One region of the Peribacillus sp. S4 genome, then DNA from elsewhere that is predicted to be linked to it. Evidence: a T-box and tRNA genes for the amino acid it is inferred to sense, from the RefSeq annotation. Region 1 holds a T-box; the other holds one or more tRNA genes.
The links. A T-box is a leader RNA that pairs with one kind of tRNA and senses whether it is charged. The one in region 1 lies ahead of ileS (isoleucine--tRNA ligase), so its partner is inferred to be a tRNA-Ile.

Region 1 (4,430 bases):
ACCCGTGGCTAAGTACACCTTTATATGGTGCTTTGCCTGTAACGGCAACGCTTGTTGAAAGTGATGAGTTAAACCAGCCGCGATATTGATCGGACCCTTCTAAATAAAGGTCAGCAGGGCGTTGCAAGTCGTCTCTTTCTTCAAGTACCGCTTGATGAGAAGAACCGGAATCGAACCATACGTCCATGATATCCGTTTCTTTCGTGAAGATACCATTCGGGCTGCCTTCATGTGCATAGCCTTCAGGCAGAAGATCTTTCGCTTCACGCTCAAACCAGATGTTTGAACCGTGTTCGCGGAATAGGTTTGAAATATGGTCGATGGTTTCATCCGTAATGATCGGCTCGCCATTTTCTGCATAAAACACTGGAATTGGTACGCCCCAAGCGCGTTGGCGGGAAATACACCAATCCCCACGGTCACGGACCATATTGAATAGACGCGTTTCGCCCCAAGCAGGAACCCATTTCGTTTCTTCAATCGCTTCCAGAAGTTCATTGCGGAAGTCCTTGATTGACGCGAACCATTGTGCTGTTGCACGGAAGATCGTTGGCTTCTTCGTCCGCCAGTCATGTGGATAAGAGTGTGTGATGAACGTCAAGTTCAATAACGCGCCTGCTTCAGTTAATTTTTCGGTAATCGGTTTATTCGCTTGATCATAAAATAATCCGGCAAATTCCCCTGCTTCTTCCGTCATGACCCCTTTTTCATCTACAGGACAAAGTACGTCCAAGCCATATTTTTGCCCAATGATAAAGTCGTCTTCACCATGGCCTGGCGCAGTGTGAACACAACCCGTTCCAGCTTCAGTCGTTACGTGCTCACCTAACATCACTAAAGATTCACGGTCATAAAGAGGGTGTTTGGCAACAGCACGGTCCAACTCGCTCCCTTTTACTGTTTTTTGGATGGACGGATTTTCCCAGCCTAATGTTTCCGTAACCGATTCAAGCAGTGCCTCAGCAATTAAGAATTTTTCATTTTCGACAGCCACTACTACATAATTTAATTGCGGATGCAATGAGATACCAAGATTAGCTGGAATCGTCCATGGAGTTGTCGTCCAGATGATGATCTTGACGCCTTCATCTATCACACCTTTGCCATCTGTGACTTCAAAAGCAACATAGATCGACGCAGAGCGTTTGTCTTGATATTCAATTTCAGCTTCGGCTAGCGCCGATTCACTTGAAGGGGACCAGTAAACAGGTTTTTTCCCTTTATAAATGTAGCCTTTTTTCGCCATTTCACCGAATACCTTGATTTGCTGTGCTTCATATTCAGGCTTCAATGTGATATAAGGATTTTCCCAATCACCACGGACCCCTATTCTCTTAAACTGCTCCCGTTGATTGTCAATCTGGCCATAAGCATACTCTTCACAAAGCTTTCTGAATTCGGCAACGCTCATTTCTTTCCGTTTCACGCCTTTTTTCGTCAATGCCGTTTCGATTGGAAGCCCATGTGTATCCCAGCCAGGTACATACGGTGCTTGAAAACCGCTCATCGATTTAAATCGGACAATGAAATCCTTTAAAACCTTATTCATTGCATGGCCCATGTGGATATCGCCGTTGGCATATGGAGGTCCATCATGCAAAATGAATAAAGGACGTCCTTCCGTTTGCTCTTGCACTTTTTTATAGATGTTCATTTCTTTCCATTTTTCTTGGATTTCCGGTTCACGCTTCGGCAAATTCCCCCGCATTGGAAATTCAGTTTTAGGCATCAATAAGGTATCTTTGTATTCCATCATAAAATCCTCCATCCGTCTTTTAAAAAATTCATTCGAACCGATGACTTGATATCCGGCCAAAATAAAAAGCCCTCTCATCCCTAAAAAAGGGACGAGAAAGCTTTGCTTCCCGCGGTACCACCCTGGCTAGAAAGATTCACAAAAGTGAATCCAACCTCTCGAGCATTCGTAACGTGAATGAAACGCTTCATTTACTTACTGCAAAAGCAGGTTCAACTCAGAACTCAAGGGTGATCTTCAATTCTTCGCTTATTCCGGGCTTTCACCATCCCCGGTTCGCTAAAAATAAGTGTGTGAAGAATTTACTTTCCCTGTCATCGTCTAATTTCATAATGAATTGTATTGTTAAAAAATTATATGCGAAAAAAGTGTTCAAAGTCAAGGAATCGTTTAAATTTCCTCTTCCACTCTCTCATTTAATTCTATTTCAGTCGCATCCACTTCATAATCCAGAAGATGATCCCAATCGTCATTGTCCAGCAAATCCAGCTGTGCACCGACAAGCATTTTGAAACGTGTCCGGAATACTTTGGATTGCTTTTTCAAATCTTCAATATCCATCGCTATTTTCCTTGCTTTCACAAGTGACTCATTTACGATCCTGTCAGCATTTTTCTCTGCTTCCTTTATGATCAGTTTCGCTTCTTTTTGGGCATTGCGCCTTAATTCTTCGGCTGCTTCCTGTGCGACAATAATCGACTTGTTAAGTGTACCCTCAATTGTCGTAAAATGTCCCAAACGATCAAAAGTCTCGTTCAGTTTATCTTCAAGTTCCTTCTTCTCCCTCAAAATCAGTTCATAATCTTTAATGACCTGGTCGAGAAATTCATTTACTTCATCTTCATCATACCCTCGAAATACTTTGTTAAATTCCTTGTTATGTATATCTATCGGGGTTAAGGGCATTACGGCACCTCCAGAACGGTTTCTACTCTAGTATGTTAAAACTCTATATTCGACAATAAATTTATGATTCCTGCTTTTTCTTGAATTATTTTTGTCTGCCTAACGAGATTCTCCACTTATCCTTCTTGGTTTTCCCATCGATTGAAGCTATTTTACATCTGCCAAAACCTCTGATGGAAAGTGTGTCACCCTCACGGCATTCTTCCGAGACGTTTTCCGTTTGCTTGAAATTCACCTTTACTTTTCCTGACGTTATCAAGGACTGGGTTTTTTGACGGGACAAATTCAGGACGGCCGATAGTACACTGTCAAGCCTAAGAGAACTGACGGTGGTTACTTGCTCTTCCCATTTTTCCTTAACTTGAACGATATTCCCGATTGGAAGCCGTTTGATGGAAACGGAAGCATTACCTATTTTCTCCAGATTTCCAGTGAGATATGAATCCATCTCTTCGGCAGCTATAAATTGAATATCCTCTTCCGTCACTATTATATCACCAAATTTTTCACGTTTTACCCCTAGTGACATCAAGGTTCCAAGTATTTGCCTATGTTCAAGCGTTACAAATTTTTTTGGATAGGAGATATCGTATAAGGAGATATTGAAATCAGATGGTTCAGGAGAGTAATAATCAGGGTAAATGAGCACACGTTTTCGCTCTACGAAATCGCTCCCGCCATTGAATTGCAGTTTCGCTTCCGGATCATTCCCTATTACGGAAGTAAGGATTTCCTGCTGACGCGGATCAAGAAAATCAGATAGTTTCGGAGCGTAGGAATGTTTAACCTGATCAATCCAATTCATGGCCTGGTCGATAAAATCTTTTTCCTCCGGCCTGAAATGCTGATAAATACTCATGATTGAATAAATGCTCCTTAGTTATCAAATTAATGGTCGATCATCTGGAATTGATTGAACTCATTCTGCGTTGCAACTACACAGCGGAAAATGTTCCGACTGTGTAGTAATATGCATGTCAGGTTAATTGTTGATCATCCAATTAATGTCTGTAAGTAATAGATTCCATAACCGCTGGCAAAATTAAGAACCAGCAAGGCCACAAGAGGTGAAAGATCAATCATGCCAAGTGGCGGAATGAACTTTCTGAACGGTTCTAAATACGGTTCGCAAATTTTTTCCAAAAACTGACCGATTGATGTCTCCCTTGCATTGGGGAACCATGACATCAATATGTAAACGATTAATGCCATTGAATAAATTTCAATTAAATAATATAAACCCTGAAGCACTAGACCCATTAACCATTACCACCTCGCTTCTTCGTACTCCTCTTCGGCGGCGAAGCCGGTAATATTACCGGAAACATCGACGTTGTCCGGGGTACATAAGAATATATCTGTTCCGATTTTTTGGATATCCCCGCTGATTGCATAGACAGTCCCACTTAGAAAATCGATGATTCGCTTTCCTTGGTCATGCTGGATCCGTTGAAGGTTCACGACTACTGCGCGCCTGTTTTTCAAATGATCAGCTACCTCCTGGGCTTCTGCATAAGCACGCGGCTCCAATAATACTACTTTAGAAGATTTTTGTACGCTTTGCAAACTTACGATATTCTGATTGGTATTATTCCCTGCAGAAGCGGACTGCTGCTGTTTAGCTGACTTCACGACTTTTGGTTCAGCCTCCTCTTCTTCCACCACTTCTTCCCTGTACTCATACTCATCATCCAGCGCGAAATAAGATTTAAATTTTGATACGAACGACATCTATAGCGTACCTCCTTAAAATTATTCGCCTACAAGT
Region 2 (4,430 bases), 1.6 Mb from region 1:
ACGGGATTTGCCTCGTTTCCGGCCTAACTGCTTGGACGCGCATATCCAACAGCGCGCTTACCCTATCCTTCTGCGTCCCCCCATCGTTCAAACGATGTATAGGTGGTACAGGAATATCAACCTGTTGTCCATCGCCTACGCCTTTCGGCCTCGGCTTAGGTCCCGACTAACCCTGAGCGGACGAGCCTTCCTCAGGAAACCTTAGGCATTCGGTGGAAGGGATTCTCACCCTTCTTTCGCTACTCATACCGGCATTCTCACTTCTAAGCGCTCCACCAGTCCTTCCGGTCTGACTTCAACGCCCTTAGAACGCTCTCCTACCATCGACACCATACGGTGTCAATCCACAGCTTCGGTGATACGTTTAGCCCCGGTACATTTTCGGCGCGGAGTCACTCGACCAGTGAGCTATTACGCACTCTTTAAATGGTGGCTGCTTCTAAGCCAACATCCTGGTTGTCTAAGCAACTCCACATCCTTTTCCACTTAACGTATACTTTGGGACCTTAGCTGGTGGTCTGGGCTGTTTCCCTTTCGACTACGGATCTTATCACTCGCAGTCTGACTCCCAAGAATAAGTATTTGGCATTCGGAGTTTGACTGAATTCGGTAACCCGTTGGGGGCCCCTAGTCCAATCAGTGCTCTACCTCCAATACTCTCATCTTGAGGCTAGCCCTAAAGCTATTTCGGAGAGAACCAGCTATCTCCAGGTTCGATTGGAATTTCTCCGCTACCCACACCTCATCCCCGCACTTTTCAACGTGCGTGGGTTCGGGCCTCCATTCAGTGTTACCTGAACTTCACCCTGGACATGGGTAGATCACCTGGTTTCGGGTCTACGACCTCATACTCATTCGCCCTATTCAGACTCGCTTTCGCTGCGGCTCCGTCTCATCAACTTAACCTCGCATGAAATCGTAACTCGCCGGTTCATTCTACAAAAGGCACGCCATTACCCATTAACGGGCTTTGACTACTTGTAGGCACACGGTTTCAGGATCTATTTCACTCCCCTTCCGGGGTGCTTTTCACCTTTCCCTCACGGTACTGGTTCACTATCGGTCACTAGGGAGTATTTAGCCTTGGGAGATGGTCCTCCCTGCTTCCGACGGGATTTCTCGTGTCCCGCCGTACTCAGGATCCACTCAGGAGGGAACGAAGTTTCAACTACAGGGTTTTTACCTTCTTCGACGGACCTTTCCAGGTCGCTTCATTTACCCCGTTCCTTTGTAACTCCATGTTGAGTGTCCTACAACCCCAAGAGGCAAGCCTCTTGGTTTGGGCTAATTCCGTTTCGCTCGCCGCTACTCAGGAAATCGCGTTTGCTTTCTCTTCCTCCGGGTACTTAGATGTTTCAGTTCCCCGGGTCTGCCTTCAGTACCCTATGTATTCAGGTAAAGATACTGTTCCATTACGAACAGTGGGTTTCCCCATTCGGAAATCTCCGGATCAAAGCTTACTTACAGCTCCCCGAAGCATATCGGTGTTAGTCCCGTCCTTCATCGGCTCCTAGTGCCAAGGCATCCACCGTGCGCCCTTTCTAACTTAACCGTTAAAAAAGATCTTACAGATGCTTTGAAAAAAATTAATTGCCTTCTATCTATTATCTAGTTTTCAAGGAACAAGCTGTCCCAATCACAACGTGATTGTTTCATTGGTGGAGCCTAGCGGGATCGAACCGCTGACCTCCTGCGTGCAAGGCAGGCGCTCTCCCAGCTGAGCTAAGGCCCCGTTTTAGGAAATGGAATGGTGGGCCTAAATGGACTCGAACCATCGACCTCACGCTTATCAGGCGTGCGCTCTAACCAGCTGAGCTATAGGCCCATTCACATAAATAATAAGCTTCTGCTTCCCAAGCTTATCGCGGGATTGCTATTTAATTGAATGAATCACTCATTCAAAACTGAACAAAACAAAAGCGCCTCGTAATTATCCTTAGAAAGGAGGTGATCCAGCCGCACCTTCCGATACGGCTACCTTGTTACGACTTCACCCCAATCATCTGTCCCACCTTAGGCGGCTGGCTCCATGAAGGTTACCTCACCGACTTCGGGTGTTACAAACTCTCGTGGTGTGACGGGCGGTGTGTACAAGGCCCGGGAACGTATTCACCGCGGCATGCTGATCCGCGATTACTAGCGATTCCGGCTTCATGCAGGCGAGTTGCAGCCTGCAATCCGAACTGAGAATGGCTTTATGGGATTCGCTTACCTTCGCAGGTTTGCAGCCCTTTGTACCATCCATTGTAGCACGTGTGTAGCCCAGGTCATAAGGGGCATGATGATTTGACGTCATCCCCACCTTCCTCCGGTTTGTCACCGGCAGTCACCTTAGAGTGCCCAACTGAATGCTGGCAACTAAGATCAAGGGTTGCGCTCGTTGCGGGACTTAACCCAACATCTCACGACACGAGCTGACGACAACCATGCACCACCTGTCACTCTGTCCCCCGAAGGGGAAAGCCCTATCTCTAGGGTTGTCAGAGGATGTCAAGACCTGGTAAGGTTCTTCGCGTTGCTTCGAATTAAACCACATGCTCCACCGCTTGTGCGGGCCCCCGTCAATTCCTTTGAGTTTCAGCCTTGCGGCCGTACTCCCCAGGCGGAGTGCTTAATGCGTTAGCTGCAGCACTAAAGGGCGGAAACCCTCTAACACTTAGCACTCATCGTTTACGGCGTGGACTACCAGGGTATCTAATCCTGTTTGCTCCCCACGCTTTCGCGCCTCAGTGTCAGTTACAGACCAGAAAGTCGCCTTCGCCACTGGTGTTCCTCCAAATCTCTACGCATTTCACCGCTACACTTGGAATTCCACTTTCCTCTTCTGCACTCAAGTTCCCCAGTTTCCAATGACCCTCCACGGTTGAGCCGTGGGCTTTCACATCAGACTTAAGGAACCACCTGCGCGCGCTTTACGCCCAATAATTCCGGACAACGCTTGCCACCTACGTATTACCGCGGCTGCTGGCACGTAGTTAGCCGTGGCTTTCTGGTTAGGTACCGTCAAGGTACCAGCAGTTACTCTGGTACTTGTTCTTCCCTAACAACAGAACTTTACGACCCGAAGGCCTTCTTCGTTCACGCGGCGTTGCTCCGTCAGACTTTCGTCCATTGCGGAAGATTCCCTACTGCTGCCTCCCGTAGGAGTCTGGGCCGTGTCTCAGTCCCAGTGTGGCCGATCACCCTCTCAGGTCGGCTACGCATCGTCGCCTTGGTGAGCCATTACCTCACCAACTAGCTAATGCGCCGCGGGCCCATCTATAAGTGACAGCGTAAACCGTCTTTCCATCTTCTCTCATGCGAGAAAAGAACGTATCCGGTATTAGCTCCGGTTTCCCGAAGTTATCCCAGTCTTATAGGCAGGTTGCCCACGTGTTACTCACCCGTCCGCCGCTAATCTCAGGGAGCAAGCTCCCATCGATTCGCTCGACTTGCATGTATTAGGCACGCCGCCAGCGTTCGTCCTGAGCCAGGATCAAACTCTCCGAAGAAATGTTTGACTTGCTCATTTGCTTTTTTGATAGTGTGTGCTCACTTAAAATTTAACGTTGGCGCTTTGTTCTGTTCAGTTTTCAAAGAGCGATTTATCGCCGTTACTTCGTAAGCGACTTTAATAATATATCATTTATATTATTCCTTGTCAACAACTTTATTCTTTCGCTGTCGACTTAGTTATTATATCTAGTATCAGGAATAAAAGCAATAGTTATTTTAAAATAAATAATATTCATCCATTCATAGATTTCAAATACTATGACTTTACCCCTGATCAAGAAGAAGCTTAGATTTCAAGAGTGAATTTTTTCTTTAAACATTATAGTACTTCTTTTATATATAATTCACGATTAATCCCTAAATTGATAATTTGCCCACTATCCATCACCTTTATGACCGGTCATGTTTGCGAGCTGGCATCAATAAAAATGATTTCAGCGATGAATCCATTGTTCAGTCATGGAAAAATTAGCGAAGCCTATTTGGGAAGTAACTTGAAACCAACGAGTCTTTACCCAAACCCGAACACTCTGATATCATTTGATACCGTGCTAATGCAAAAAAAAACAGCTTTATTGCTGGGTCTACAATTTTTTACGGTTTATACAATTTGAGCGTCACTTACAGATACTCCCGCTTTCTCATTGTTTCAAAAAAAATCAAAGGGAATTTCAAAAGGGGCTCGGAATTAAAATTCCGAACCCCTTTTTTAGTAAAAGATTATTCTTCCGTATCTTTTTCAGTTTCTTCATTTTCTTCATTTACCGTAGGTTCAGGATCAGAATCCGGATCTAGAGTTGTTACCGCCTCTATTTCCATGTCTTTTTCTTCTTCTTCTTCCCTTCCTACGATGGCCACCGTAGAAACATATTCATTATCTGCAGATTCGAGTCGGATGAGCTTAACACCCTGTGTATTACGGCCCGTTTTAGAAA

Region 2: it encodes a tRNA-Ile, which carries the amino acid that the T-box ahead of ileS (isoleucine--tRNA ligase) is inferred to sense. The anticodon was not compared.

Annotation. Positions count from the first base shown of each region.
Region 1 covers NZ_CP175708.1:1,621,017-1,625,446, reverse strand. The annotation lists gene ileS (isoleucine--tRNA ligase) at 1-1,753, opposite strand, end outside; T-box leader at 1,841-2,083, opposite strand; gene ACJ9PY_RS07890 (DivIVA domain-containing protein) at 2,147-2,662, opposite strand; gene ACJ9PY_RS07885 (RNA-binding protein) at 2,748-3,521, opposite strand; gene ACJ9PY_RS07880 (YggT family protein) at 3,656-3,922, opposite strand; gene ACJ9PY_RS07875 (cell division protein SepF) at 3,929-4,393, opposite strand; gene ACJ9PY_RS07870 (YggS family pyridoxal phosphate-dependent enzyme) at 4,415-4,430, opposite strand, start outside.
Region 2 covers NZ_CP175708.1:8,962-13,391, reverse strand. The annotation lists rRNA gene ACJ9PY_RS00055 (23S ribosomal RNA) at 1-1,552, opposite strand, end outside; tRNA gene ACJ9PY_RS00050 (tRNA-Ala) at 1,657-1,732, opposite strand; tRNA gene ACJ9PY_RS00045 (tRNA-Ile) at 1,749-1,825, opposite strand; rRNA gene ACJ9PY_RS00040 (16S ribosomal RNA) at 1,941-3,491, opposite strand; gene gyrA (DNA gyrase subunit A) at 4,216-4,430, opposite strand, start outside.